Regions from separate parts of the Paenarthrobacter sp. 10L420 genome, predicted to be linked through region 3. Evidence: riboswitches for the same ligand, from Rfam matches in the RefSeq annotation. Region 3 holds a riboswitch; each other region holds the start of a gene.
The links. Region 3 has a riboswitch for cyclic di-AMP ahead of AC1DD5_RS08850 (M23 family metallopeptidase). Riboswitches for the same ligand answer to the same signal wherever they lie in the genome.
Positions count from the first base shown of each region.

Region 1: linked by a shared signal. The riboswitch ahead of AC1DD5_RS24205 (NlpC/P60 family protein) and the one ahead of AC1DD5_RS08850 (M23 family metallopeptidase) in region 3 are both predicted to bind cyclic di-AMP.
Region 2: linked by a shared signal. The riboswitch ahead of AC1DD5_RS16235 (aggregation-promoting factor C-terminal-like domain-containing protein) and the one ahead of AC1DD5_RS08850 (M23 family metallopeptidase) in region 3 are both predicted to bind cyclic di-AMP.
Region 4: linked by a shared signal. The riboswitch ahead of AC1DD5_RS16725 (hypothetical protein) and the one ahead of AC1DD5_RS08850 (M23 family metallopeptidase) in region 3 are both predicted to bind cyclic di-AMP.

Region 1 is NZ_JBFTJK010000031.1:14,248-21,708, reverse strand. Features, by position in the region: gene AC1DD5_RS24215 (universal stress protein) at 1-33, opposite strand, end outside; gene AC1DD5_RS24210 (FAD-binding protein) at 464-1,156, shown strand; gene AC1DD5_RS24205 (NlpC/P60 family protein) at 1,244-2,014, opposite strand; cyclic di-AMP (ydaO/yuaA leader) riboswitch at 2,018-2,186, opposite strand; gene AC1DD5_RS24200 (copper resistance CopC family protein) at 2,361-2,984, opposite strand; gene AC1DD5_RS24195 (NCS2 family permease) at 3,098-4,540, shown strand; gene hutG (formimidoylglutamase) at 4,614-5,573, shown strand; gene AC1DD5_RS24185 (hypothetical protein) at 5,642-6,115, shown strand; tRNA gene AC1DD5_RS24180 (tRNA-Cys) at 6,220-6,290, shown strand; gene AC1DD5_RS24175 (FadR/GntR family transcriptional regulator) at 6,407-7,150, opposite strand; gene AC1DD5_RS24170 (MFS transporter) at 7,362-7,461, shown strand, end outside.
Region 2 is NZ_JBFTJK010000011.1:82,767-90,227, reverse strand. Features, by position in the region: gene tadA (tRNA adenosine(34) deaminase TadA) at 1-161, opposite strand, end outside; gene upp (uracil phosphoribosyltransferase) at 184-819, shown strand; gene AC1DD5_RS16255 (VOC family protein) at 868-1,245, shown strand; gene AC1DD5_RS16250 (HAD-IA family hydrolase) at 1,291-1,995, shown strand; gene AC1DD5_RS16245 (pyridoxal phosphate-dependent decarboxylase family protein) at 2,047-3,438, shown strand; gene AC1DD5_RS16240 (MerR family transcriptional regulator) at 3,468-4,226, opposite strand; gene AC1DD5_RS16235 (aggregation-promoting factor C-terminal-like domain-containing protein) at 4,412-5,242, opposite strand; cyclic di-AMP (ydaO/yuaA leader) riboswitch at 5,248-5,405, opposite strand; gene AC1DD5_RS16230 (sensor histidine kinase) at 5,540-7,033, opposite strand; gene AC1DD5_RS16225 (response regulator transcription factor) at 7,037-7,461, opposite strand, start outside.
Region 3 is NZ_JBFTJK010000004.1:92,707-100,167, forward strand. Features, by position in the region: gene AC1DD5_RS08825 (hypothetical protein) at 42-257, opposite strand; gene AC1DD5_RS08830 (cold-shock protein) at 548-931, shown strand; gene AC1DD5_RS08835 (DUF3027 domain-containing protein) at 940-1,626, shown strand; gene serC (phosphoserine transaminase) at 1,711-2,841, opposite strand; gene AC1DD5_RS08845 (iron-dependent transcriptional repressor DtxR) at 3,146-3,841, shown strand; cyclic di-AMP (ydaO/yuaA leader) riboswitch at 4,026-4,255, shown strand; gene AC1DD5_RS08850 (M23 family metallopeptidase) at 4,262-5,092, shown strand; cyclic di-AMP (ydaO/yuaA leader) riboswitch at 5,237-5,400, shown strand; gene AC1DD5_RS08855 (C40 family peptidase) at 5,405-6,136, shown strand; gene AC1DD5_RS08860 (NlpC/P60 family protein) at 6,236-6,988, shown strand; gene AC1DD5_RS08865 (HNH endonuclease) at 7,219-7,461, shown strand, end outside.
Region 4 is NZ_JBFTJK010000012.1:7,549-15,009, reverse strand. Features, by position in the region: gene AC1DD5_RS16725 (hypothetical protein) at 1-1,129, opposite strand, end outside; cyclic di-AMP (ydaO/yuaA leader) riboswitch at 1,132-1,282, opposite strand; gene AC1DD5_RS16720 (hypothetical protein) at 1,412-1,645, opposite strand; gene AC1DD5_RS16715 (ATP-dependent DNA ligase) at 1,693-2,760, shown strand; gene AC1DD5_RS16710 (DUF6480 family protein) at 2,845-3,120, opposite strand; gene AC1DD5_RS16705 (alpha/beta fold hydrolase) at 3,251-4,009, opposite strand; gene AC1DD5_RS16700 (hypothetical protein) at 5,176-5,427, opposite strand; gene AC1DD5_RS16695 (helix-turn-helix domain-containing protein) at 5,507-5,914, opposite strand; gene AC1DD5_RS16690 (LacI family DNA-binding transcriptional regulator) at 6,184-7,254, shown strand; gene AC1DD5_RS16685 (ABC transporter substrate-binding protein) at 7,335-7,461, shown strand, end outside.

The sequences.
Region 1 (7,461 bases), on a different contig from region 3:
TGGTTCTTCAACGTGTCTGCCGTGCTGGTCCATTGGGGCCCGCCTCTCCACCTACTGCTTGATGTTCCGGCCATTCTGCCAGAGGTTCTCCGTACCGGTGTCCCCTTGCTGGCGTGCAACCAATAGCCGAGGCCGAAGAAACCCGCTGGGGTTCTCCTTCCAATGCCCACTATTCTCGGTTGGCAATGCCGAATCAAGGCGACTATGGGCTATGTGGATAACGGTCCGGGCTCGGTTTTCGGCACGCTCACCGCCCTCCAGGTTGCGCTGCGGATGAACATCCAAAACACGCTGCCGCCGAGGCTATCCATGGCAGAAAAAGTTCGGTAGTGTTCGAGTCACCGAATGGCCGGCAAAAGTGTCCCAGGACACAATCCGGCCATTTATTTGCGGCCGCTTGGGGAACACGGACGCGATCCCACGCGCTGCCGAAAGGCACACACGTCAAGGAGGAACCCAAGCAGTGTCACTCACTCCTGATTCCGTCACGGAACGGACTACCACCGTGGTGATCGGTACCGGCCTGTCCGGTTTGGCTGTTGCCAGCGAGCTCAGCCGCTATGGCGTAGGTTCCATCGTGCTGGATGGCTTTGGTACTTTGTCCACCACCGGACCATCGGTCCATACGGGAATGCTCCAGCGCTGCGACGCAGCGGACCCCGCGGCAATGCAGGAACGCAACGAGATCCTGCGCCACTTGCGCAACTACGCCGCAAGCCATCACCTGGATGTCCGCACCACCACACGCGCTGTTCGTCTGGACTTCCTGGGCGGCGACTCGTCCCAGCAGCTTGGATATGGACTCGCAGCAAGCCTGAACACGGCCAGCCAGAGGGCTGGGCTGGGCGTTTACGGCCCGCTTGAATCCACCCCACGGCAATGGGCCGTGCATACAGCCACAGGAGTTCTTCTGGCCGACCACATCGTGGTGACGCGCTGCGCCCAGAGCCAACTGCGCCGAATGCTTACGGACTTGGGAATCGCCATAGGCCAGAACCTCGTGGCAGCCATGCGTGCCGTGGGAATGCACTTGGTAGGCGTGGGGGAACTCATTACACCCACGCCCAAGGAAGTACTCCGGCAAGCCAAGGCAGTAGGGCAAGCAATCTCAGCCAAGGTGGCTCTACCAGCTTCGCCGGGCATCGCCCTGGCTTAGAAACGAACAAAAGTTAACTCAGAAGGCCGGTGCCTCCGAAGACGTTAGTCCTCGAAGGCACCGGCCTTTTGAGTTGGAGCGTGAAGCTTAGGCGCCAGCGCGTACGTACGTGATGGGGCCGGTTGCGGTGAGCCAGCTGATCGGGTGGATGCCCGTCTGGTTGCCGTTGATGCCACCGCTGATGGCCTGGCCGTTGCCGATGTAGATGGCTACGTGGCCGGACTGGACGATCATGTCACCGGGCTGGGGGTCGCTGACAACCTTGCCGTAGTTCAGGAACTGCATGGGTGCGAGGTCGCCAACCGGGATGCCTGCGGAGCCGAGGGCCCGTTCCACCATGGCGGTGCAATCCTGCATGATGCCGATCTGGGCGTAAGCCGAGGCAACCATAGCGGCGTTGACGCCACCAACAGCCGGAGCCGCAGCAGCAGGCGCGGCTGCCACCGGAGCGGTAGCCGTAGTAGTTGCGGCGGCCTTGACAGTGGCCGCTGCTGGGGCCTGCTTGGCAACCGGAGCCGGAGCAACGGGTGCCGGCTTTTCAATAACGGGAGCCGCAACGGAAGCAACCGCAGGGCGCTCGAAGTTGATCGTGGCCGTGGAGGCGGCCGTAACAACCTTGGTGGGACCCTCAGTGACGGTCTCGGCGACCGTAGCAGGGCTGGAGTCGCGCTGAACAGGGGTCTCTGCTGCGTGGGCAGCAATGGAGCCTGTCAGGACGAGGCCTGAAGCTGCTGCGATGACAGCGGCTTGGCGACCTGCGCCGGATGCGTTGCTGGCAACAGCCTTGGAGATGGAAATGAACGGATTAGGACGTACGCTGTCCGCCTTACGACGGCCGCGAAGAATGCGTGAAGACATGAAAGAGCCTCTCCCGATGCCTGCGAGGTTAGCTGTCGGATTCGGATGGGAGTCACCCGGCCACTATCCCCCGCTGTGCAGCGGAAGCTTCGTGACTTCACCCCAAGGCGCGCTCTGAAAGCGGGCCAAAATGGGTTCCCCGTCTCTGCCGTAGGTTTGTCTGCGAACGGATTCCGGACTGTGGCAGAGCTAGGCAATCAGCCCGGAAATGCCCGTTACGTGGAACAGGCACAAGTACAACCGTACGGGAAGATCACTTCAAAGTCACATTTACGTAACGAGCAGTTCGTTTTTGGCGTGTCGCAGTGACCGTTTCGAGATCTTCGCAAGTATGTAGAAAACCCCGTTATTCCGCGGAATTTTCGTCATCCGGCTCGTTCGGAGCCGCCAGCTTCTTCCGGGCTGTAACAGCGAGGAAGATCACGAGACCGATTGCCACGACGGCGAGGCCAACAATGCTCCAGGGGAAGGGTTGGGAAACTGCCGGAGCGGGCTCACTATTTTCGGTACCGGGCGCTGCCGTCCCCGCCGTCGGAACAGCCGCCGAAGCCGATGGGGAGGCGCCTGCTGAGCCGCTCGCCGTCGTCGTGCTTGTTCCGGAAACAGTGAACTTGAAGGTTCCCTCAATCGGGTGGGAGTCTGAACTGACCACGCGCCACACCACCGTGTATTCGCCAGCCGGAGCGCCCGGACGCAGCTTCTGGACAGCCATGTTGTCGATGATCTCCACTGCGCCATCTGCCCAGTTTTCGCCCCCAGCGGTGACAGTTACGCCCGAACCGATGGCCAGTGGCCGGTTGTTGAACGTGATCGACACCGACGCCGGCACTTCAGCTACCCGCGCACCGTTGGCCGGAGTTGTTGATTCGGCGACGTCGTGCGCGGAGGCCGGAGCGGCGCCCAGCAGCAACGCGGAAGCGAACGCAATAGCGGCTACGACGGCGGCCAGAAGCGGGCGGATGGTACGCATGGGGCGGTTTCTCCTAGTGTTGGCTTCCTTACAGACTAGGCGAATCGTCCCGGCACCCCGCATCGGCGGGCATAGGATTTGAGAGCAAACTCCCCCGATCCCCGGAGACCTTCATGCTGAAACAAGGTTCTGCAATCGACCGCTACTTCAAAATCTCCGAGCGCCGGTCCACCTACTCGCGGGAAATACGTGGCGGCTTCGCGACCTTCTTCGCCATGAGCTACATCGTGGTGCTGAATCCGCTGATCCTCTCCGGGGCAGACTCGAGCGGAGCATCTCTTGGCTTCACGGCCGTAGCGGCAACGACTGCATTCGTGGCGGGCATCCTGACCATCCTCATGGGCGCCTGGGCCAAGCACCCCTTCGCGGTGGCAACCGGGCTGGGAGTGAACGCGTTCGTGGCCGTGACCGTTGCCTCCCACCCCGGGCTGACGTGGCCGGACATGATGGGGCTGGTGGTGCTTTCGGGTGTCACCATGCTCATCCTGGTACTCACCGGATTCCGCACGGCCGTTTTCAGGGCCGTCCCGGAAGCCCTTAAGACGGCAATCGTAGTGGGCATTGGCCTCTTCATCGCCTTGATCGGCCTTGTGAACGCCGGCTTTGTCCGGCGAATTCCGGATGCCGCAGGCACCACTGTCCCGCTCGGCCTGGGTGTGGAGGGCAAGTTGATGGGTTGGCCGACGTTGGTGTTCGCCGTCGGCCTGATCCTGACCATCGCGTTGGTAGTGCGCAAGGTCCGCGGCGCAATCCTGATCGGCATCGTGGTGTCTACCGCCCTGGCCGCCATCCTCGAGTTCACGCTCCACATTGGTCCCAGCTTCGACGGGAAAAACGTCAACCCGCGTGGCTGGTCCCTGGTGGCCCCCACACTTTCCGAATGGGGCGCTCCGGACCTCTCCCTGATCGGCAAAGCCAACCCCTTTGGGGCCTTTGAACACCTCGGATTTGTGGCTGCTGCGCTGTTGGCGTTCGTGATCCTCCTCAGCATCTTCTTCGACGCCATGGGCACCATGGTGGGCCTGGCCAACGAGGCCGGAACCGTGGACGAGCACGGCAACATTCCCAACGTGGACCGCGTCCTGCAGGTTGATGCCCTGGGCGCAATCGTTGGTGGCGGCGCGTCCGTTTCGTCCAACCAGATCTTCGTTGAGTCGGGCGCGGGCATTGGCGAAGGTGCCCGCACCGGTCTGGCCTCCATTGTCACGGGCCTGCTCTTCCTGGTGGCCATGTTCTTCACGCCGCTCATCAACCTGGTCCCGTTCGAAGCCGTTGCACCTGCGCTGGTGGTTGTGGGCTTCATGATGGTGTCCCAGGTTGGCAAGATCGACTGGCAGGACTGGGGCGTTGGCATTCCCGCGTTCCTGACCATCGCACTCATGCCGTTCACGTACTCCATTGCCAATGGCCTCGGCGCAGGCTTCATCTCCTACGTCCTGATCCGCACTTTCCAGGGCCGTGCACGTGAAGTCCACCCCTTGATGTGGGCAGTGGCAGCCGCCTTCCTGCTGTTCTTCGGCATCGGAACTGTGGAGGAGTTGTTGGGCGTCAAGTAGCGTTGTCCGGCATTTCAGACACTGGGGCACGCTAAAGCTGTTTTTTGGCACGCAGGTGGGGTGTGCTTAAGGCATGGCCCCAAACACCAGCACCAGCCCCTCCGTAGACGTCCTTCCCACGCCATGGACCGGCCGCTTTGACGGCGACGGCGACGAACATCGCCGCTGGTGGCAGGCCATAGCACCCCTTACTTCCCCTGCCGCTCCTGAAGCCTCTCGTCCCGCCGTCGTGCTGGGTTTCTGCAGCGACGCCGGGGTGCGGCGCAACAAGGGCCGAACCGGTTCCGCAGCGGCTCCGGCTGCCATTCGTTCGGCACTGGCCCCGCTGGCGTTCCACGTGGATCGTGACGTGTTCGACGCCGGGGACGTGGTTGTGGAGGACGACTCACTGGAAGAAGGACAACAGCGCGCCGGACGCGCCATCTCGGAACTGCTCGACGCCGGAAACCTCACCGTGGTGCTGGGCGGCGGCCACGAGACGGCGTTTGCCAGCTACCTGGGCGTGGCCGGATCCAATGCGGTGGGTAGCGGAAAGCACTTGGGCGTCCTGAACCTGGATGCCCACTTTGACCTGCGTGATGAGCCCACCCCGAGCTCCGGTACCCCGTTCCTCCAGATGGCCCAGGAAGAACTCGCAGCCGGACGCGAACTGAAGTACGCCGTCGTCGGAATCTCGGAGCCCAACAACACCCGTACGCTCTTTGACACCGCTGACCGCCTGGGCGTGAAGTACTTGCTGGACGAGGACTGTTCCGCGGAACGCGTCGAGACGTTCGTAGCCGACTTCGTGGCTGGAATCGATGTGTTGTACCTGACGATCGACCTGGACGTACTGCCCGCTTCGGTGGCGCCGGGCGTCAGTGCCCCTGCTGCGTACGGGGTGCCGCTGCCCGTGATTAGTGCTATTTGCCGCCAAGTAGCCGCAAGCGGGACGTTGTTGCACGTGGACGTTGCCGAATTGAACCCGGAGTTCGATATTGATGGACGAACCGCGAAAGTGGCAGCACGGCTTGTAAACACGCTGTTGGCGTAGGGCCTGTTCCCAGTCCCTGTCCTGCTTTAACCTGTTGGGTTTAACCTATGGGGAAGGGAAGGACAGCGATGCGCGCAACTCCTCTGCAGGACAAGTGGGCTTGGGTGGCCGGGCCGGTTGCTGTCGCGCTCGGTCTTGCCGCACACGTCATTTCCGGTGGCGGTGCCCCTGCGATGCCCGTCCTGCTGGCGTTCGTTGCCCTCTCTGCCTTGGCCGCACAACTGATTTCCCGCTGGATCCATGGGCCCATCCTGTTGTTGCTGCTCTCCGGCGTGGCCCAGCAACTGCTGTTCTTCGGCTTCGAAGCTTTAGGGGGCTCATTTTCCGGCGTCGGATTCCTTGACCATCTGCACGGGCAGCCCCAGCAGCCTGTGGCCGTTCCTGCGGACAGTCAGCCGGGTTCAGGCGAAGTGCATGCTGCTGACCTGATGCTTTACACCCACGCAGCCGCCGCCATTCTCACTCTGCTGGTCGCCGCGGGAGTTTCCAGGCTGGCCCGGCGGGGACGTCACCAAGGGCAACGTTCCGTAGCTTTTCGGTAATCCTGGGAAAAGCAACGTAGTCCCCCGAAAGCCAACGTAGCCCTGCGAAAGCCGGGGCAATGAACTTTGATCGGCCCGGGTTCGGGCGCCTAGTGTCGTTTGCACGTGGTGTACCCGAGAGGCCAGGGAGCTGCCTGCAAAGCAGCGCACGCGGGTTCGAATCCCGCCACCACGTCTGATGGGGTCAGGTCTGCCGCACCAGCACCGGTACCCCTCCGCCGAGATGGCACTTAAGCACAATGTTTGGCCCAAACATTGGGCTTAAGTGCCATCTCGCGGGGTCGAAAGAGCTTACTGGGCTGCGTCGAACCCGTCCAGGAGCCGACGCGATGCCGTCGTCATGTGCGAGCGCATGGACAGGGAAACCGCTGAAGCGTCCCTGGCCACGAGGGCTTCGTAAATTGCGGTGTGCTCATGCAGCGCCGCTTCAGCATGGCCTTCATCGGTCAACGCCCTGTCGACCCAGATCCGCAGTAGCGAGCGGATGCTCTGCAAGAGCTCTTCGAGGACCGTGTTCCCGGAGGCGTGGGCGATTTCACGGTGGAACAAGGCATCGGCCTCAACGAAAGCTGTGAGGTTGTCCAGGTTCTTTTCCATGGCGTCGAGGTTGGCGCGCATACGGCCCAAGGCCTCATCCGTGACTCGGAGCGCCGCTAGTTCCACAGCCTGAACCTCCAGCCCGCTGCGCAATTCGACCAGCTCGCGGGTCCTGGGCTCACCAAGCATGAGCCCCCAACTGAGCGTACGAGGCAAGAGTTCGGAGACGCCGTCGCGCAGGTATGTTCCCGAGCCCGGGCGGACTATCACAATGCCCAGGATCTCCAGCGCGGCCAGTGCCTCGCGAACAGCTGAACGACCGACACCGAGGGAGGCAGCTAATTGGCGCTCGGCGGGTAGTCGCGTACCGGGCGCGATGTCGCCGCTGGTGAAGTAGGCGAGCAGCCGCTCAGCTACTTCGGAGACAACGGAGCCTTGCTCCATGGGGGCAAGGGCTGCCGTCATATGGGCCGCTGCTGCGGCGGAGTTCGCTGACACCTTCACAGCGTAGCAACCGGATGACCAATTGATCCCGGGGGCGAAATGACTTCAAAAAGTTTAACTCGTCAACCGGTTGACCAATTTAGAATCCAGTCCTATGGTTTAAATCACAAGCTTCGCTATCGCCGGCCCCTACCCGGCAAGGACACGAGTCAACCCAGCGCATCCAATGCAGGATCCGCAGGGATACCAACATCTAGGAGTCAACGTGGACACCACACAATCGGTGGTCGAAAAATCCGCAATCAAGAAGGTGGCTATCCGGCTGGTGCCGTTCGTCGCCCTGATGTTCTTCATCAACTACCTGG
Region 2 (7,461 bases), on a different contig from region 3:
GCTTCCCGTTCGTTGCGCCCTGAACCCAGCACACCGCCGTCGGGTCCTAGAACGACCGCGCCGATCGGCACGTCGTCCGTTTCCATCGCCAATCGGGCCTCGTCCAGGGCGAGGCCCATCCAAGCCATGTGTTCAGCGTGATACGGCTCCGTGGCGCTCATGTCTCAATGATAGTTTTGGACGATGCGCACACTCGTCGTGGACCACCCGCTGGTCGCTCACAAGCTCACCGTACTGCGGGATAAGAACACCCCTTCACCGGTCTTCCGGCAGCTCACTGAAGAACTCGTCACCCTCCTGGCCTACGAGGCCACCCGCGAGGTCAAGACACAGCCAGTGGAGATCGAGACTCCTGTCACAAAGACCATCGGCACGGCGTTCACCAAGCCGACGCCCTTGGTGGTTCCCATCCTGCGCGCTGGGCTGGGAATGCTTGAGGGCATGACCAAACTGGTCCCCACCGCTGAGGTCGGCTTCCTGGGCATGGCCCGCGACGAAGAGACACTGGACATCATCACCTACGCCGAGCGCCTTCCCGAGGACCTCACCGGACGTCAGATCTTCGTGCTGGACCCCATGCTTGCCACCGGCGGCACCTTGCGCGAAGCCATCAAATTCCTCTTCAAACGCGGCGCCTCCGACGTTACGTGCATCTGCCTGCTGGCTGCTCCGGAAGGCCTCGCCAAGTTGGAGGAGGAACTGCAGGACGCCAATGTGACGGTAGTCCTCGCTTCGATTGACGAGAAGCTGAACGACAGGTCATATATCGTTCCAGGCTTGGGCGACGCCGGCGACCGCCTCTACGGCGTGGCCGGCTAATCCGTACGCCTCTACCGCTTTCCTGCGCGCCCCGTTAGCCTGTGGCGCATGGACTGGAAACTTGAACTGGTGTTTGTCCCTGTGTCCGACGTGGATCGCGCGAAGGATTTCTACGTCAACAAAGTTGGTTTCAATGCCGATTTCGATGAGCGTCCCATGGACGGCATCCGCTTTGTGCAGTTGACGCCGCCGGGATCGGCTTGTTCCATCGCGATCGGGGAGGGCCTCAGCGATGCTCCTCCCGGGACAGCGCCATCCCTTCAAATAGTGGTGAGCGACATCAATAAAGCCCACGAACAGCTCAAGGCCAATGGCGTCGAGGTCAGTGATATCGACGTTCAGGACTGGGGACACTTCGTCCATTTTGCGGACCCCGACGGCAATAAGTGGGCTGTGCAGTACATTCCGCACCGGCCCAACGGCTAAGTCACAGTTAGCCGCAACCCCTGCATGGTGCGGCAGGATGGATGCATGAGCCATCCTGCCGAGCCAACCTCGCCTTCCGCACACGCCGAGCGATCCTCTACCCTGACGGTTCGTGCTGTCCTGTTCGACATGGACGGAACACTGGTTGATTCCACGGCGATCGTCGAGCAAGTATGGCTGGAGTTCGCCGAACGATACGGCCTCGACTACAACGAAATCCTGCGGACGTCACACGGGGTGCAAGCGGGCGATACTGTGCGCCGTTATGCTCCGGCAGGAGCTGATCTTGAAGCTTTGACGGCCGAGCTGGGCGAGATGGAACGCACCAGGACCGACGGCGTGATTGCCCTTCCTGGCGCAGAAGCCCTGCTTGCATCATTGCCGGACGACGCCATCGCGCTTGTCACGTCCGCGGACCGCATCCTTGCCGACATCCGGATGAAGGCTGCCGGACTTTCCATGCCATCGACTACCGTCACCGCCGAAGGCGTTACGCGGGGCAAGCCGCACCCGGAGGGGTATCTCAAAGCCGCAGCGTTGCTGGGCGCGGAACCGGCCGACGTCGTGGTTTTTGAGGACGCTCCGGCAGGTATCGCCGCAGCCCGCGCCGCCGGGATGCGAACCGTGGTGGTGGGCGACGCCGGAGGCGAGCTTGAGCCGGGCATGTGGCGGATCCCGGACTACTCAGCCGTGATGGTCACAGCAGTGAAAGACGACGACGGCGGTCACCTCATCACCTTCACGCTCTAGCACTGTTCGCCTTCGCTGTTCCAGCCGGTGAACCGGGAGTAGGCTGTGCGCATGTCTGCGTTGCCGGAGGCGTACGGTGCTGCACTGGAGCGGGCCATGGCGCACGCTACGGAGTGGCTTGCGTCAGTGCCCAGCCGTTCAGTCCGGCCCACGTCCGACGCCGACCAAGTTGCCGCGAGCCTTCTTTCGAGCCTTCCCGACGAAGCAACGGACGCGGCTGACGTAGTAGACGAGCTCGCCGCATTGGCGGAGCCCGGGTTGATGGCCATCCAGTCCGGACGCTTCTACGGCTGGGTCATGGGCGGGACGTTGCCCGCTGCCATGGCCGCAGACTGGCTTGTTTCGGCATGGGACCAAAACGCCGGACTCAGATTTGCAACTCCCGCTGCCGCTGCCATCGAAGAATCCGCAGCAGCTTGGCTCCTGGAACTATTGGATCTTCCGCGAGGGTCCGACGTCGGATTCACCACTGGCGCTACCACGGCCAACTTCGCGGGCCTGGCCGCCGGGCGCCAATACCTGATGGACGAGGCAGGATGGGACCTGGCGGACCTGGGCCTGACCGGCGCGCCGCTCATCACAACGTTTGCCGGCCGGGAACGGCACGCCGCCGTGGATCTCGCCCTGCGGTATCTGGGGCTGGGAGCGTGCGTGCCCGTGGACACGGACGATCAAGGCAGGATCCTGCCGGAAGCCCTTGCCGACGCCATGGACCAGCAACCCGGGCCTTCCCTCGTGTGCCTGCAGGCCGGCAACCTGCATTCCGGTGCGTTCGATCCGATGTCCGAAGCCATCGCGGTAGCCCATGACCGGGAGGCCTGGGTGCATGTGGATGGCGCCTTTGGGCTGTGGGCGGCAGTCAGCCCAAATCTGCGCGGGCGGCTGGCCGGAGTAGAGGCAGCCGATTCGTGGGCCACCGATGCCCACAAAACATTGAACGTTCCCTACGACTGCGGCTTGGCCATCGTCTCCCGGCCGGAAGCCCTTAGACGCGCCTTCAGCGTTCACACGAGTTACCTCATTGCAACGGAGACCGGACTGGGCGATCCGTTCGACAAAGTTCCGGAACTGTCCCGTAGGGCCCGCGGCATCCCGGTGTGGGCAGCGCTGCGACAGTTGGGCCGGTCCGGAGTCATAGCCATGGTGGACAGGCTTGCAGCAAACGCCCGCGCGCTGGCGGAGGGCCTCGCGGAGATCCCGGGTGTGGAAATTCTGAATGACGTCGTTTTCACGCAAGTGTCGGTCGCCTTCGGCAGTGACGACCGCACACACCGCATCACCCAGCGGCTCATGGCGGAAGGGATTGTATGGATGTCGGGTTCCTCATGGCGAGGACGTGACATCCTCCGGATTTCGGTAAGCAATTGGTCCACGGACGCAGGTGACGTCGCTGCCTCCATCGCAGCCGTTCGAGGTGCGGCAGAGGCCGAACCGGAAGCATAGGCCGAACCGGAAGTATAGGCACAGTCCAGTTACCGGGCCGAGCGCGCCTTTTCCAAATATGCCATCAGCCCGGCCAACTGCTCAGCGCTCCAAGGCAGGCCGGCGCTAATGGCTTGGGTGTTTTCCTGCCAAGCCGCACGCGCTGCGGCCTTGGTGTCCTCACTGGAGTGGAACATGGAACCTATGCCGTCCCATGAGCGCACCCATTCCTGGACGGAGGGGTCCGTAACGGGCGTGTTGGCTTCGACGTGTGCCAGTCCTTCTTCCACAAGGGCAGCCCACTGCTGCTTGGCGGCTTCGACTTTTTCTGCGCCGAGTTCTTCCCGCTTGTCCGCGAGCTGCAGGCGTTGTTCGGCAGTGAAGTTGTTTTCGAGCACGGTAATCATCTCCAACGTTGACATGAATTGTTCAGGGGTGGGCATGGCGTGTCCGTCCATGCGTGACAACAGCTCGCCCAAACGGTTTTGGAGCGCTTGGAGTTGCTGGGCATGCTCCTGCACATGGACCAGCTGCTGTTGGAGGAGGTCTCGAAGGGACTCCAGATCATCCTCGGGCGTTTGCAGCGCCTTGCCGATGGCAGCGAGCGGAAGCCCCAGCATCTGAAGCGATCTGATCCGGTATAGGCGGCGCAGGTCGCTCTCCGAATACCGGCGATGACCAGATGATGTCCTTTGGCTTGCGGACAGCAGCCCGATCTCGTCGTAGTGGTGGAGCGTCCGCACGCTGACGCCACATGCTGTGGCCAGTTCACCGATGCTCCACGGTCCGGTTCCTGTTGTTCCCGTCATGGGCACAACGCTAAGTCCTGACGTTACGTGAGGTGCAAGCCGTCGCCACCTGAAACGCGAAAACCGCCCCGTTCCCGCTGTCAGCTGCAGTAATCACTGCTGCGAACGGCGGAAAACGGGGCGGTAATCAGGCCCTGCACGTTTGAGCCCGCTGGGGTGGGCTCAAACCTGCTTATTGAGTTGGCTTAGTACCAGTTGTTGGCCAAGTGGAAGGCGAGGGCGGCCGAGGGGGAGCCGTAGCGTTCCTTGATGTAGTTCAGGCCCCACTTGATCTGGGTTTGGTAGTTGGTCTCCCAGTCGGCGCCGGCAGTTGCCATCTTGGAAGCTGGCAGAGACTGCACGATTCCGTAGGCGCCACTGGACGCGTTGGTCGCGGTGGTCCGCCAGTTGGATTCCTTCTCCCACAGTGTGTTCAGGGCAGTCATTTCACCCGGACCCCAGCCGTAGCTGGCGAGGATGCTGGCGGCGTAAGCTTTGGCAGCAGCGGGATCGTCCACGGCCTTGGGAACAGCTGCTGCGGCTGCGGCTGCAGCAGCGGCGGCATCGGCAGCCTGCTTGGCGGCTGCATCAGCGGCAGCCTTTTCGGCGGCGGCTTGTGCGGCTGCTGCCTGGTCGGCGGCGGCTTTTTCGGCCGCAGCCTTCTCAGCGGCAGCCTTCTCGGCAGCGGCCTGTGCAGCTGCTGCTGCCTGATCTGCAGCGGCCCTATCGCCGGCGCCCTTCTTGGCAGCAGCATCCAGGGACGCAGAGATTTCCGCTGATTTGTTGCTGACCTGGGCCGTGGCTTGCGTCTCGGATGCCTGGCTCGTTTCCGGGAGGTTGAATGCGGCGTTTGCGGCCTGGCCAAGCGATGCGACGCCCAATGCTGCGGCAACGACTCCTGCAACAACGGACATGCGCTGACCGGTCTTGCCGCGGCGGGCAGCGGTCTTCAGAACAGACTGCGATTTGGTCAGGGGAGCGTTGTGTTCGTCACGGTGACGCGCGGAAGGGCGCGTCTGATCGTTGAATTCAGACATGTGTGATTACCTCTCAGCGCCTGCGGAGTTAGCTGTCGGGTTCGGATGAGGTCATCCGGCCGCGCGCGTAGCTGCGGCTTCACCCCAAGGGCAAGGAAAGTACTGTGCCCGGAGACTCTGGGTCCCCCGTCTCTGCCTCGAATGAGAACGGAACTCCGGGAAGTGGCAGAGCTCGGCGCATCCCGGGTGTGGGCCAACTATGGGCGACCCACCCTTTCGAAGGTACAGGAGGTTTCGGCTTAAGTCACATTTGGGTAACAGAGATCACGGTCACGGCGCGTCATGTTGCCTGATTCGTTATACGTGTTCGTTCGAAACTGACGGGAGTCTCAGAATGAACTCGGTGCACCCCGGCTTGGACGTTACTGCCACGCTTCCGCCGTGCGCTTGGACGATTGATTCGACGATTGACAAGCCCAATCCGGAGGTTCCTTCAGAGCCTGATCTCGCGGCGTCAGCGCGGGCAAAACGCGAGAAAACATGGCCCTGGAATTCAGGCGGAATGCCAGCCCCGTTGTCAGTGACCGTGACCACCGCGGTACCGTCCGCGGAGAGCACGACGCCAGTGATCACTGTGGTACCTGGATCGGTGTGTTTGCGGGCGTTGGACAGGAGATTGGCCAGCACCTGATGCAGCTGGGTTGCGTCCCCGCGTACCGTGATGGGCTCGTCGGGGAGTTGGAGCTTCCAGATGTGATCCGGTGCCATCACCTTTTCGTCGCTGACGGTCTCGATCACCAACTGGGTAAGGTCCACATCCGTGACCTTCAATGGCTGGCCTTCGTCCAACCGCGCCAACAGCAACAGGTCCTCCACCAGGGTGGTCATGCGTTCGGACTGGCTCTGGACGCGTGCCAGGGACTTCCGGCCGTCGTCCGTGAAGTTCTCCGTCATGCGGAGTAATTCGGTATATCCACGAATGGCGGTCAGCGGCGTCCGCAGTTCGTGGGAGGCATCCGCAACGAACTGCCGGACCTTGGTTTCGCTCTCCTGACGGGCTTCCAGGGCCCTGGAAACGTTGTTGAGCATTTGGTTCAAAGCGTGGCCAACGCTGCCTACTTCTGTTCCAGGATGGGAGGCCGACGGCGGTACGCGCACAGCGAGTGCCACTTCACCGGCGTCGAGGGGAAGGCGCGATACTTTGGTTGCAACCTCCGATAGTTGCTCCAGCGGCCGCATGGTCCGGCGAATGATGACGGTACCGGCAAGGCCGATCAGCACCAGTCCGCCAAGGGAAACAAACACCATGGTCCATACCAGCGAGGCCTCGGCATTTTGCTTATCAGCCAACGGCAGGCCCGTCACAATCACGTCGCCGTAGGTGGTATTTACTGCCACCAGCCGGTAGTCGCCGTTGGACAATGAACGGTCCACAGGCCGGTTGTCACGGGGGAGTGAGAGCAGGACCTGCTTGTCTTCTGCCGAAAGTGCGACGCGGCGGCCATTCGAATTTAGCAGGCCGGAGTTAATGACGGTGGAACCGTCAATCCTCGCGTTGAGGGTACCGGCACCTTGGCCGCGGGCCTCCAGAGGATCTGGCCGCCCGCTTGAGGGAAAGTTCGACGGCGGCCTGCCGAAGTCATTCGCGCGGCTTGACGCCTGCTCCAGCTGCTTATCGAGTTGCTTGTTGAAGTACATGTCCATGGAGGCGTAACTCACCACTCCGACTGCCCCGCAAATCGCTACCAGCAAGGCCATGGCCACCAGGACCAATCGCGTGCGCAGATGCCAGGTGGTGGGATTGAGCCAGTTCCGCTGGGTCTTGCGGGTTACTCCTGAAAGGGTGGACAAGATTCAGTCCGCAGGCTTGATGACGTAGCCGGCGCCACGGATGGTGTGGATCATTGGCGGGTGGTTGGCTTCGATTTTCTTGCGCAGGTAGGAAATGTAGAGCTCCACGATGTTGGCCTGCCCGCCGAAGTCATAGTCCCAGACGCGGTCCAGGATCTGCGCCTTGCTGACCACGCGCTTGGGGTTCTCCATAAGGTAACGAAGCAGCTCGAACTGCGTTGCCGTGAGCTGGATGTCTTCGCCGGCGCGCGAGACTTCCCGTGTATCCACGTTCAGCGTGAGATCACCCACCACCAGTTCCGCCGTGTCCATGGCGGCAACGCCCGAACGTTGGACGAGCCTGTGCAGGCGAAGGAGGACTTCCTCCATGCTGAAGGGCTTGGTGACGTAGTCGTCCCCGCCGGCGGCAAGACCTACGATGCGGTCCT
Region 3 (7,461 bases):
TGTTGACGGCGCCTGGTTCGCTGTTGCCGACGCTTGATTAGCTATTGCCGGCGCCGTTGACGGACGGCATCCAACACCAGGACCACGGCAAGCATGAAGGCAACCGGCAGTCCATATAGCGCGATGGACGTGATCCACACTGGTGCCACTCCACCGTTGAATGCGATAGCCATGACCGCGCCCACTGCAGCCAGGGAAAGGACGGCGATCACAGCGGCGACGATCATCAGGGGGCGGCGGTAACCCGGGGAAGTCATGCGCCTAACGCTAGCAGCAGCGCACACAAAACAGGCCTGTGGGCTTTTCGGCGGCCGGCATCGCGGCCCGCACCGCTGCCAGGGTGCAGGAAAGGTGCAGAAACGGGTGAAGCAACGGGTGCAGCAAGGCGCCGCAAAGCGGCGGCAAAGCATGAATAGCTGGTCCGGCAGGATAACCTTGAAGTAACAGACCAACACGGACCGTGCTGTCTCCCTCGATCCCGCAAATCCCTGCGGATGCGGTGGCGGCGTGGCGTGTCTCCAAAGCAAGAACGAAGAAGGTTGATTACGTGCCCACCGGCAAGGTCAAGTGGTATGACAAGGAAAAAGGCTTCGGATTCCTCGCGGCTGAGGACGGCCAGGAGGTATTCCTGCCCAAGACATCGCTGCCCGCAGGCGTAACCGAGCTCAAAGCCGGTACGCGTGTGGAATTTGGCGTGGCCGATGGCCGTCGTGGTGCCCAGGCATTGGGCCTTCGGGTCCTGGACAAGACGCCCTCCATCGCCAAGGCCAAGCGCATGAACGCCAAGGACCTGGCGCCTTTGGTGCAGGACCTCGTGACCGTGCTGGATAACTTGTCCGGTACTTTGTCTTCCGGCAAGTACCCGGAGGGCAACAAGGCCAAGGCTATCGGTATGGCGCTGCGCAAGGTTGCCGACGAGCTGGAAGCCTAGGAACTGCCATGACTTCGGAATCCGCACAGGATACACAGGCAGGAAGGGACGCGCAGGCCAGCCCTGGGGTCGTCACTGACGCCGCCCCAGTTCCTGTCGCCGGGGAGAATCCTGTCGCCGGGGCGAATCCTGTCAACGGGCAAGCCCCTGAAAACAGCGACACCCCAGGGCGGAAGCCGGTCGCAGCGAAGCAGCGGGCCGGCATCCCCGTGTGGCGCGTTGGCAAGCCGGATGCGTTCCTGGCTGCCGCCGTCGACGTCGCGCGGGAAGCGGTGGAGACTATCGCGAACCCGGGCGAGGTGGGTGCCCACATCGGCGCAAAGTCCGAGGGCGACCGCGTGGTCACGCATTTGTTCGAGTCGAAGCTTGCGGGATACGGCGGGTGGCAGTGGTATGCCGTGATCACCCGCAATTCCCGGTCAAAGATCGTCACAGTCAGCGAGCTTGGCCTCCTGCCCTCTGAGGATTCCATCCTGGCCCCGGAATGGGTCCCCTGGGCAAAGCGTGTCCGCCCGGAGGACGAGACGCCCCTGGTGGAGGAGACGGTAGAGGAAGTGACCGAGGAATCCGTGCAGGCTGCGGAAGACGACGCCGCCGAAGCATCCGATCCTGAAGCCGATGAAGCCGATGAAGCCGATGAAGCCGAGCCAGCCGACGAAGAGGACGACGACGCCGTCGCCCGCTTAGGGGATTAACGGCAACGGCGCCGTCCGGGAACAACCCCGACGACGCCGTTTCCTGCCTTTCGCGAAAAGCCGCGGCAGTTAGTTCTTGAGTTTTTATTTCTTGAGCTCGCCCACGACATAGTCGATGCTGGCGAGCAGGGCTGAGACGTCGTCCGGTTCGATAGCGACGAACGTGGCGATGCGGAGCTGGTTTCGCCCAAGCTTGCGGTACGGCTCAGTGTCCACCACGCCGTTGGCCCGCAGGATCTTGGCGATTGCCGCTGCATCGATGGAGTCGTCGAAGTCGATGGTGGCGATCACGTTGGAGCGGTCCTCAGCCTTTGCGACGAACGGTGTGGCGTACTCGGAAGCCTCGGCCCAGGAGTAGATGCGGCTGGCAGAGTCTGCTGTGCGCTTGCTGGCGAAGTCCAGACCACCATTGCTGTTGAGCCACTGCACCTGTGCGTCCAAAGTCACCAGCGTGGACAGCGAAGGTGTGTTGTACGTCTGGTTCAGTTTGGAGTTGTCAATTGCGGTCTGCAGGTCCAGGAAGTCCGGAATCCAGCGGTCGCCGGCCTTGATGCGGGCGGCGCGCTCCAACGCCGCGGGGGAGAACAGGCCGAGCCACAGGCCGCCGTCAGAAGCGAAGTTCTTCTGCGGGGCGAAGTAGTAGACATCCGATTCGGCGACGTCCACGTCCAGCCCGCCGGCGGCTGAGGTAGCGTCCACCAGGACGAGCGAACCGGCGTCGGCGCCCTCTACGCGCTTGACGGGGGCTGCAACACCGGTTGATGTCTCGTTCTGGGGCCAGGCGTAGACATCAACGCCGGCCTCTGCCTGGGAGGCCGGTCGCGTGCCGGGCTCTGACTTGATGATGGAGGATGCATCGAGGAAGGGGGCTTTGTTGGTGGCCGCGGCAAACTTGGAACCGAACTCACCGAAGGAAAGGTGCTGGGCCTTTTTCTCAACCAGGCCGAAAGCCGCTACGTCCCAGAACGCTGTGGAACCGCCCACGCCGAGGACAACCTCGTAGCCCTCAGGTGCACGGAAGAACTGGCTGAGTCCTTCGCGCACCGAACCCACCAGGTTCTTGACCGGTGCCTGACGGTGTGACGTGCCAAGTATGGTGGTCGACGCGTCAGACAGGGCCTGGACCTGTTCCGGGCGCACCTTGGACGGTCCCGCGCCGAAGCGTCCGTCCTTGGGCAGCAGGTCGGCGGGAATAGTGATGCTGTTGTCGCTCACGTGTGGCTCCAATGGGTATCGGTTAGAGAGGGGGAGGTGGGCAGGTGGCATCGGCTGCCCCTTCGACTCCCTCATTCTGCCTGACCGGACCCACCGTCAGGAATCTGCGGTTGTCATAGTCCGCCACGTGGAATGCCGGACCACCATGGGCATTGCGACCCCGGGAAAAATTATCCAGAGTAATTCCAAATAAGCTAGGCTTGGGTTGACGTTCCTGAGGTGTCGGTTGCACACCATCCACCTTGGCGGGGACGCGGTACGGTGGAGATTACGCAAGAAATGCGTTCGAGGAGAGCTGAGCTGGATGACGGATCTGATCGATACCACTGAGATGTATCTTCGGACCATTTTGGAGCTTGAAGAAGAGAACATCGTGGCTCTTCGCGCACGCATTGCGGAGCGTCTGCGGCACTCGGGTCCCACGGTTTCCCAGACCATTGGACGCATGGAGCGCGATGGCCTGGTGATTGTGTCCAACGACCGCCACCTGGAACTGACCGAAGTCGGGCGCAAGCGGGCCACCGAAGTCATGCGGAAGCACCGCCTTGCCGAGAGGCTCCTGGCGGACGTCATTGGTCTGGACTGGGCATACGTTCATGACGAAGCGTGTCGCTGGGAACACGTCATGAGTGAACGGGTGGAACGGCGCCTGTATGAGTTGTTGGAGCACCCCACCGAGTCACCGTATGGCAACCCCATCCCGGGTTTGGAGGCGCTTGGCGGCCTCGCCAACCAGCCCGTTGCCCGCTTGGACGTGAACCTGCTGCATGCCATGGACGGGTACGCTGCCGATTCCCGCGTAGTAGTCAGCCGGCTTGCTGAACCCATCCAGGTTGAGCCCGAACTCCTCACCCAGCTCGATGAAGGCGGAATTCGTCCAGGCGCAACTGTCTCCTTGGAACGGGTGGGGGAGTACATCTCCGTCCGCGTTCCCGGTATTGAAGGAGCACTGGAGCTGCCTCCCGAGGTAGCTGCGCACGTCTTCGTTGCTGTCAGCTGACCCTAGGGCGTGTCAGATCTCACTTTGGGGCGGCTGGCGCGCGTGTGACCTGCGGATTCCTGCGACTGGTGATATGGGGGCGTCCACAACACGGTCGTTTGGGAAGATAACGAATTTATTACTGCGGGCTTTAATCGCCTATAGTTATCTACTAGCGCCGATACCAAAGCGTTACCTGATCTGGAGCCGAGCTCTGCCAGCAGATCAGGTGTGTCATCAACTACTGGCAGAGGCGGGGGAACCACAAGCGGCTGCCTAAAGAAGCAGCCTTGGGGTGAAGTCCGCAGCAGAAGTGCCTACTAACGCAAGTCCTTCCGGGGATACCTGTGTGCCGTTTGCGCTTCGTGCGGACCGGGTCTTTGAACTCTCTGACCCGAATCCGACAGCTAACTTCGCAGGCTTTCCAGAGAGGAACAGAGTTTGACATCGCAGAACGTCAGGGGCCGTCGCCGCGCGTCCGGCCCCGCTGCTGAGCTGCGGCCAGCCCGCGCCGCAATGGAGATCCGGCCACGCGACACCCCGCGTCAGGTGCGCCGCCGCAAGAGCCCATTGCGCCAGGTAGCCGACTTCGCCGCAGCCAGTGGTGTCGGGCAGAAGGCCGGAGTCGCGCTTGCCGCTACCGGACTTGCCCTGACTGTAGGCCTGCCTGCCACAAGCCCGGTCATGGCCACATCCGAATCCGGCCAGGCCGAGGCGGCCCTCTCCGTGCCGGGTGGCAGCCAACCCGAAGTTTCTGCGGCAGCCTCTGCCAAAATCGATTTCAGTCGCGCAGCAGTCGCTACCGCCGCTGATCCTGACGGCAAGCTCAAGCAGTTGCTGAGCGCCCAGTCAGCGGGGAGCATTCAGCGCGCATCCTCACTTGGCACGCTGGGAAGCCCTCTGGACAAGCTGGTCACGGCATCGCCGTTTGGCTACCGCGTCAGCCCCCTTACGGGCGGCACCGGTGACTTCCACCGCGGCCAGGACTTCGTAGCCCAGTGCGGTACTGCCGTTCACGCCGCAGCCGCAGGCAAGGTCACGTTCGCAGGCTGGCATGAGTACGGCGGAGGCAACCGCGTCGTGATTGACCACGGCAACGGCCTCGAGACCACGTACAACCACCTGTCGTCCTTCAACGTCAAGGTGGGCCAGACTGTCAGCCGTGGCGATACTGTCGCGCTGAGCGGCACTACAGGCGCATCTACGGGTTGCCACCTCCACTTCGAGGTCCAGGTAAACGGTGAAGTCGTAGATCCCATGGGCTGGCTCTGAGCCAGTTGATGGTTGTCTATCGCATTCATGACACGCCCGTGACCTGAATGTGACATTCACGAATATCTGTTGTACCGTCTAAAGCGCATCGGCTTTTTAGGGGGCCGATGCACTTGAGTGGATTGCCTAGCTCTGCCACCACTCGAGGTCCGTTCGCAAAAATCGTCTGGCAGGGGCGGGGGAACCAATTTTGGCCTTCGAATCAGAAGGCCTTGGGGTTAAGTCGCAAAAGCTTCCTTGAAGCCGCGCGGCCGGATGACTCCCATCCGAATCCGACAGCTCACCTCGCAGGCATTGGGAGAGGCTACCTTCGTGTCATCACGCACTACCCCTGCGCGCCATCGCGCCGAATTGGTTCGTACGAACCCGTTGAACACCCTTTCCAAGGCTGTCTCAACCAATGCAGGCACCGTAGGCCGCCAAGCCGCCGTTCTGGCCGCAGCCTCGGGACTTGTTCTCAGCGTTGGACTCCCGGCCCAGGCCGCTGACACCGACGTTTCCAAGTCGGAATCCTCCAGCACCCAGCAGTTGGTCGCCACCGCGGTTGTTACCGCTGAGCCCACGGCAACCGTTTCCTTCGAAAGCCCCGTTGTGGCTACCAAGGAAGCCCCCAAGGTTCAGCGCGCCTCCCAGCGCACGCAGGCAGCCGAAGGCCAGACGGGCGACGCCCTCGCTGCCCTGTCCTCCACGGCCAAGGATGCCGCATCCAGCGCGGCAGCTTCCGGACTCGCAGCAATTGCCTACACCGGCATTGGCCACCCCTATGTCTGGGGCGGCACTTCCCCCAACGGCTGGGACTGCTCTGGATTTGCCCAGTGGGTCTACGCCCAGGCCGGCATCAGCATCCCCCGGGTCAATGCCTGGACGGCCATGAAGCCCACCAGCACGCCGGCCCCCGGCGATCTCGTCATGCAGAACGGCGGAGCCCACGTGGGCATCTACGTCGGCAACGGCATGATGATCAGCGCGCTCAACCCCAGCCAGGGGACGCTCCTGACCCCGGTCGCAGCCACCGGCACATCCTCGTTCTTCACCCTCCGCTAGGAAAATCCCATTCGGGGTAAGCCAGCATGCCCCCCAAGTGCTGGCCGCCCATAACCTGCGTGCGTCCCCACCGTGCGCGGATACGAAAAGAGAGTAATCATGACCAGTGCAAACAAGGTTGCACGGCATAGAGCTGAGGCCCCCAAGACCAGCTCACTTGCCGTCATTGCCAAGGCTGTCAGCGACAACGCCGGTGGCGTTGGCCGTCAGGCAGCAGTGATCGCAGCTGCATCAGGCCTTGTCCTGACCAGCGGCGTGGCTGCAAATGCTGCGGATACCAATGTCCAGCGCGAATCCACGTCTGCGTCCACCCTTGATGTGCAGTCGGTTGCCCAGGCCACCATTGCTGCCGATTCCAGCGTTGCCATCTCCTACGAGCGCCCCGTAGTCAAGACTGTCGAAGCCCCGGCTCCCGTCGTCGAGAAGGCACCTGCCAAGGAAGCTCCGGCTGCCGGCGGCACCGCTACTTTGGCGGTCAACACTGATACCTCCGCGGCAAAGGCGCCTGCTGCATCCAGTGGCCTCGGTGCAGCTATCGCTGCAGCGGCCTACGCACAGCTCGGTGTCACGCAGGACTGCACCATGCTGGTGACCAACTCGCTGGCCGCCGTCGGTATTCACTTCCACGATTGGCCGGCCGGCTACCTCTCCCTCGGCCGCACGGTCAGTGCAGCTGAAGCGCAGCCCGGCGACCTCGCTTACTACGCCAACGGTGGCTACGGCGGAATGGCACACATCGCTGTTTACGTCGGCAACGGCATGGCAGTCCACGGTGGATGGAACGGATCCACCACGGCACTGTTCAGCGTGAACGTTGGCTCCGGCCCCGTTTTCATCCGCGTCAACGGCTGATCAAATACTCCACGGAACACCCCGCAGGCGCACGCCGGCGGGGTGTTCTGCTTTAACCAGCAAGGTGTCCCGCACATGAACTTTCGCCAACACCACAGGCGAAACGGCAGAAAAATTCGTTGATACGGCATATAAGTGCTTACCCTTGTGTTGTCGATCCACAGCCCGTACAAGCAGAGGGCAGCCGGCCCTCGTGCCCCTGACGGGTGCGGCCGTGAAGAGGTACGTGCATGCGCACACTCGTTCTGAATGCTGGATATGAACCGCTGGCGGTAGTAACCTTCCGCCGGGCGCTGGTCCTTGTGCTGACTGGAAAAGCTAGCGTGGTGGCCGAAGGCGACGAGCCTGTCGTCGGGCCACAGGAGATTCTCGGAAGACCATCCGTGATTCTTCTCAATCGCTACATCCGGCCCCGGTACAACAAGATCACTGCCGTGAGCCGCCGCGGGGTACTCCGCCGCGACGGCCATCGC
Region 4 (7,461 bases), on a different contig from region 3:
ACGAAGGGACCCAAACAGGATCCGCGAGTGAAACTTGCGGAGTCGGAAGTGACGACGACGACCCCTGAGCAGGTGCCTCTTCTGACGACTGCGTTGCAACAGTTGCCGGCTGTCCGGCCTCGCTGGTCGCCGACGAAGCTGATGCAGTGGAGCTGGACGAGCTGGGTGCGGGGGTGGCCGAGGTTGACTGCCTGCTGTCGCCACCCGTCTTTGCGTCACTGGCTTCCTGAGCCGGTGTTTCCTGCCCGAAGAAGGGAAGCTCGAAGGCCTGGCTCATGGTGCCAACGGTCAATACCAGGCCCAATGCCCCAGCGACGACTGCCATGCGCTGGCCCATTGTCTTGACCGAGGCGGCCTTGGTGAGGACTGCGTGTGGTTCGTGGCTGAAGGACGACGCTCCAAACGTGGGGGCAACGCCCGTCGGGGACTCGGCAGCCGTTGTCGCGGAAGGGGCTGTCCCGCTACCGGATGCCTGGGCACGAAGGGCTTTCCGGCTTGCGAGACCAGCTGCGGCGGTGGCGGCTGCCGCGAGCTGGGCAGGGCTCTTTGACTCCGCCGGCGAAGCAGGGAACGCCGGAGCCGCAGGTGTGGGAAGAGGGGCGGCAACGGTCGGAATTTCGGCTGTGACCGGATCCCCAGTGCCGGGCGTGGGCGCCTGCACTATCGGAATGGCAGCGGTGGCGGGCTCGGGTTCGTGCGCGGCGGGGGTGGGTGCAGCAGCAGCCACCATTGGAATGGCAGCGGTGGCGGGCTCGGGATCTGCAGCCGGTTCGGGAGCGAGCGGCGTGGGCGCCGGAACTGTTGGAATCGCAGCCGTAGCCGGCTCCAGAGCAGCGGAGTCTACTGGGGCAGAGTCCGCCGGTGCTGTTTCTGCCGGAGCTGTTTCAGGAGCGATTACAGCTTGGGCTGCCCGTTCACGCTCTGCCGCGCGAGCGGCTGCGCGCGTGGTGGGTGCCGCAGGGGTGGGAACAGGAGCAGTGGCGGGTTCCGGCGTCGTGCTTGTAAAACCTGTTTCTGCTTCCGGCGTGCTGGTGGAGGATCCGCTGGGTTGGGCCCGACGGCGTCCGGTTGGTTGGGTACGCTCGCGCGCTATTTGGGCGCGGCGCGGCTGATCCATGGTTGGGGACATGGTGGTTGCCTCTCAACGCCTGCGAGGTTAGCTGTCGGGTTCGGACGAGGCCGTCCGGCCGCACATGGCGGCTTCACCCCAAGGGCCCATGGAAAATCAGGCCCGGGAACTCTGGGTCCCCCGTCTCTGCCGCTAGTCTGGCGGATCCCGGTTTGCGGCAGAGCTCGGCGTCAACCCGGAAGCGGCCCAGCGGAGATACGGGTCGCTCTTAGACCGTACATGAGCGCCATAGTAAAGTCACATTAATGTAACGGGCGGGACGCCTTCCAGCGCGAAGGTCCGTTAGGACTTAGGCTCCGGGGCCGGAGCCGGGGCTGGCAACTCGAGCTGGATCCTTTGGATTTGGTGTGCGTAATGGGTCTCGGGTCGGAAAATTTCGTCCGTCACGCCCAGGATCCCACCCGCGGCGCCGCGCCGGACTTTCCCCTTGCTGTTCTGGCGCGAGACCCAGAACCAAAGGGCCGCAATGAGGGCAGGTGCTGCCAGTACAGCCACTAGAACGGCCAAGATATCCATCGCCCAAGACTAGCTTCCGCCGCGGCTGGCAGGTAGAACATAGTCGTATGGACCTCCCAGTGATGCCGCCCATTTCGCCCATGCTTGCCAAGTCCGTTCCTTCGATCCCTGATGTAGGCCACTTTGAGCCGAAGTGGGACGGGTTCAGGACCATCGTTTTCAAAGATGGTGACGAGATCATCCTGGGCAGCCGCAACGAACGTCCCATGACGCGGTACTTTCCCGAGTTGGTGGAAGCCCTTCAGAAGAACCTTCCGGACAAATGCGTGATCGACGGCGAGATCGTCCTCATAGCTGACAGCAGGCTCGATTTCGAGGGCCTTCAGCAGCGCATCCATCCTGCCGATAGCCGTGTGCGGATGCTTGCCGAAAAGACACCGTCCTCCTTCATCGGATTCGACATCCTTGCCCTGGGCGGGGAGAACCTCATGGACAAGCCGTTTTCCGAGCGTCGAACCGCCTTGGAGAAGGCGCTCGCCAGGGCTGAGGCGCCCGTGTACGTAACGCCGGCGGTGACGGAACTTGATCAAGCGCAGGAGTGGTTCGTGAAGCTGGAGGGGGCTGGGCTCGACGGCATACTTTCCAAACCGCTCGGAGGGACGTACCAGCCGAATAAGCGCGTCATGTTCAAGACCAAGCATGAACGGACCGCGGACTGTGTGGTGGCTGGATTCCGCTGGCACAAAACGGGAAAGGTTGTGGGGTCGATGCTGCTCGGGCTGTATAACGACGCCGGCCAGCTGCAGCACGTGGGGGTGGTGGCTTCATTTCCCATGGCCAAGCGCGAAAGCCTGGTGGCCGAACTCGAGCCGTACCAGACGGAGTTCAGCGAACATCCCTGGGGTCAGTGGGCCGATCAAGGAGATGCCGCGGCTACGGGTTCCCGAATGCCCGGCGCACAGAGCCGGTGGAGCGCCGGCAAGGACTTCTCCTTTGTTCCCCTCCTGCCGGAACTCGTCATTGAGGTTGCCTACGACTACATGGAGGGCGAGCGGTTCCGGCACACCACCCAGTTTCGTCGGTGGCGGCCGGACCGGACTCCGGAGAGCTGCACTTACTCACAACTGGAGGAGCCAGCTGATTATGACCTCGGGGAGATCCTGAGACTGCCGTAGCCTCGGGCTCCTCGGTTGTGGTTCTCCGTTGTTGAACCGCTGTTACGTTGTTGCCCAACAACGTAACAGCGGCTTGGCGACGACCTACTCTTCGTGCCCCTGGTCGCTGCTCATGCTGTCCTCGGCAGGCGGGGTTTCGCCCGGGGGTACGCCGCCCCCCGGTTCGAGTCCCGTGACGTTGCCATCCAAGGGGTCGGGGTTGGCGGAAGCTGCGGGATCGTCCTCTTCGTCCTGGCGCATGTCTGGGTCGGTGTGGACATCATCCGGATCGCCGGCAGTGTCGCCCGCGGTGTCGTCCGGCTCGGCTGCGCCCGAGACGCCGAAGGTCCGGGGATCGTCCTCTGGGTCATAGCTGGTCATGGTCGCCCTTCCTAAGCAAACTTACTATTGTGCTTGCCCGGCCAGCCTAGTCTCCAGATCGCAAACCCAACAAGGGGCACCCATGCCGGGATTCGCCGTCGTGCACTAGTGCCTGACTCCGGCGGGACGCCTAACTCTGCCGGGACGTCGCCGCGACAAAGCTCCTGATAGCGTCCGCCACGGCCTTGGGCCGCATGTGCTGTGCAACATGGCCCACGCCCGGGATCTCGACCAGCCGCCCTTGAGGAATTGCCCGCGAGAGGCGAAGAGCCCAGTCCGGCCCGGCTACGTGATCGCGGCTCCCTCGGAGCACCAGCACGGGAGTCCGCACTTTGGCCAACTGCTTCTCGGTGGGGTACTTCATCATCACGGGCAGCTCCGTGAGGTACCAGCGCGGCCCACATTGCAGGTAGTCGGTGATCACAATCCAGTTGGACGACGGGCTTTCGCGAAGTAGGCCATCCAGGAACAGGGCCAGCGACTGCCGGGCCACGTTCTTGTGCCGGGAGTCCACTACGGGGCCCATGAGCACCAGTTGCTGGGCGCATTCGGGCTCGTGGAGGGCCGCTTCGATAGCGAATTGCACGCCCATGGAATGCCCCACCAGAATGTACGAATCGATGCCGCACGCCTTAAGTGCCTCAGCAATGAATGCGCCATAGTCCTCAACGGACAGTTGCCGGCCGGGTTTCGGAGTCCCGGCAAAACCTGGAAGATCCAGCGAATAGGTGGGGACGCTGGCGGCGAGGACGGCATGAAGCCTGGCCAGGTAGCGGTGCGAAACGCCGATACCGTGGATGAGAATGTAAGCGGGCTCCCTTGGGTCCCCGGATTCGACAGGCTCGGGTTTGGCATGGCCGCCCGGCCGCGGCGGTGCCGTTCCATCCATCCAAAGAATCCGGCCGGTCAGCCCGCAGGCCTCGACGTCGGCAGATAGTAGCGTCGTCAGCTCCCGAACCTCCGGTTCTCAATTGTGCTTTGGATAGCCCTGCGACTCCATAGCTCTTCTTGCCTGTTTGTTGAGAATAGCGCCCGAGGCTTCCTGTAAGGGAGGAGCTGGCAGATGGGAAATTCGCGGCGCGGTTGCAGATCATACACAGCGCCGCGGTAGCCCTCCTGTGGATAAACCCGGATCTGAGGAAGGCCAGGCAAATCACGTGCTTAGACTGGCAATTCAAAGAAATAACCCCGGCCGCATCATGGCTCTGGTCCAGAGAGGCGGGTCCGGGGACTTCGCACTCAGCCTAGCAAGGAGCATGAGGACTTGGCCAATCTTGAAACATGGTCCAACGGTGCTCACAACCGAGCTCTCGATGAGGCAATTACGTCTGTCCGGATGGCAACTTACGCGGCTGCTGCCTCCCACGATGCGTCGCTGGCCAGGCGGCTCTATGTCTGGGACCGCGACGTGGCGATCGCACTTCTTGCTGATATTGCAATCGTCGAGGTAGCTCTGAGGAATGCGATGGCCAAGCAGCTGGACACTGTCTTTGGTCGATTATGGTATGCGAACGACATAGGCCTTGATGGCCCTAGCCGGAGTAAGTTGGCCGAAGCGTGGTCCAAGCTGGGCCAAGACCGACGAACATCTGGTCATCTTATCGCTGGGCTGATGTTCGGCTTCTGGAAAGGTCTGCTTGAGCCAGGCGGCTACGTAGGCAGAGAACCGCAAAGATTTCACATGTCTCATGAAAATCTATGGAACTCGTGCCTGAATAAGGCATTCCGCGGCGGCAGGACCGTGGCTGCCGCAGATGGCGAACGATTCACGAGGTCTTGGACCCTAGGCGTTGTGGCAATGGTTCATGCTGTACGGAACCGTGCTGCCCACCATGAGCCGTTCGTAGCGGGTTTTCCCCTACCTGGGCAGCGTCAGAGGCTCACTGCAGAGCAGGGGCATGAGGCTTGTCTGAAGTTGGCTCGGATTCTGGACCGGGATCTTGCAGAGTGGCTGGCGGCAACCACTCAACTCCCTCAAGTGTTGTCAGCCCGCCCCTGCTAGAGAAGGAAGAGGTGCCGCATGCTGAAGTGGGTTCCAAATCCGACTCCCGGAACCTAGTCCCGGGTGACGTCGTCGGACTCAGTGGGGTCGCCAGCCGCACGCGAAGCGTCAGGGGCGGCCGCAGCATCAGCCGCTTCCCGGCGTCGGGCGATCTTGGATTCTGTCCACATGGCGACCGCCACGAAGACAACGCAGGCAAACATGAAGGTGGCTACGAAGTTCAATCCCATGGCCGATCCCAAGGGTGCGGCAAGGGCCATTGCGGCCACCCCGGCCACTATATGCCACCCTTTGAAATTGCCCACCAAACAAGCGTAACCCCGGCCTAATCAGGTGCTGGCCCGTTGGCTGGGATCGTTGCTTGATCCTTATCACTCCGACGCTTTAGTCGTTCGGAGCGTCATTTCCCGCGGAGGTCTCGGCCTGCTTGCGCTTCTGGGTTTCCAGCCATTCCATGATCGCAGCCTGGCGGATTCGCCGATGCGTGCCGCGGTATTCCACAGGGATTTCCCCGCGGTCGGTCATATTGCGCAGATACGTGTGGGAGATGCCTGCGAGTTCCGCCGCCTGCGACGTCGTGAGCATTTCCTCGACACTGCTGACCGTGACAGTTTCGCCGCGGCTCAGCCTCGCAAGAAGATCGACGACGGCGTCCCTCGCCTGATCGGGCAGGCGGTGGACCGTGCCATCGACGAACACTGTGATGTCGTTGCTGTCCTGGAGGGAGCGTGCCAGATTCCGGGCGTCGTCGGCGGGAAGGCCGGCTGTCACGCGGGGAGCTATCAATGCCATGGCAGAAGCCTAGCGCGGTGCTGGCTGGTGGCTGCGCTGGACGAGGGTGGATTGGCCCGATTCGATGGTTCGCTGCGTGCTAGACGGTAGGAGTCGTCTTGTGCGCAGCGGGTCGTCGAGTCGGGCGGGACAGGGCGCGGGCGGATAAAAAGAAGACGTTGACAGGAAACAGGTAACGCGCGTAACCTAAATCACACGTTGCAAGTAACGCGCGTTACCAAAAGTATCCCCAACCAGAACCAACCAGAACCAAGACCCCGGAGCATTCAATGGCGAAAAGCACCACCCCCAACAAAGCTGCGGCTGTGCGGCAGCGGGGAGTCACCATGAATGACGTCGCCAAGCACGCCGGCGTCTCCCGGACCGCAGTCTCGTTCGTGCTGAGCAACCGCGAAAATGCCAGCATCTCCGAGGAAACCCGCACCCGTATTAACGATGCCGTGCAGGCACTGGGCTACCGCCCGAACGCCGGAGCACGGGCGCTGGCATCCCAGCGCAGTGATTGGTACGGGCTTGTCACCGAGATCGTGACGGCACCGTTCGCCGTCGACATCATCAAAGGAGCCCAGGACCAAGCCTGGCTTGACCGTCGGTTCCTCCTCATCGCGCCCTCCGACCAGGCCGATGCCGTAGGACCCAACAAGGGCTTGGAAGATGCCGCCATCGACAAGCTGCTGGAACAACGAGTGGAAGGACTTCTCTACGCAGCCACCTTTCACCGGGGCGTGCATGTTCCGCAGAGTGCCAACGAAGTACCAACCGTCTTGATCAACTGCTTCGACGCGGACGGAAAGCTGCCCTCGATCGTCCCTGACGAGCGTGCGGGTGGCAGGGTCGCCGTCGAACGTTTGCTCCAAGCCGGCCACACGCGGATCGGAATCATCAACCTTGACCCGGTCATTCCTGCAGCAGTCGGACGTTTGCAGGGTGCCCGCGAAGCACTCGCCAAAGCCGGGCTGGAGCTGGACCCGGAACTGGTGGTGTCCGGATACGCAACGGCCGACGGCGGCTACGAGGCCGCCTGCGAAATCCTGGACCGCTATTCGGAGGAGGACAGGCCAACCGCACTGTTCTGCCTCAATGACCGCATGGCGATGGGCGCGTACGACGCCATCAAAGAACGGGGGCTGACCATCCCCGGAGACATCGCCGTGATCGGCTTCGACAACCAGGAGCTGATTGCGGCCTATCTGAGGCCAAAGCTGACCACCGTTGCCTTGCCGTTCCAAAAAATGGGAGCCCTGGGAGTCCAGACGCTCGCCGCTCTTACAGCAGGACAGCCGATCATTGCCGACCAGCAATTGGTCGACTGTCCGCTGCTAGAACGCTCTTCGGTCTGACCGCGAAATCAACCTCGAAGAGCAAACCCCTTACCCACCCCTTCACCTTGGACGATGAAGATAGGAAAGAGATAACCATCATGACACAACCCCGATTCCTGAGGTCTGCCCGCATCACGGCGGCCGGACTGGCGGTGGGCGCGATGCTGCTGACCGGCTGTGCCGCCACCGTCAACAAGACCGCCGGCACGGACGCCGCAGCAAACG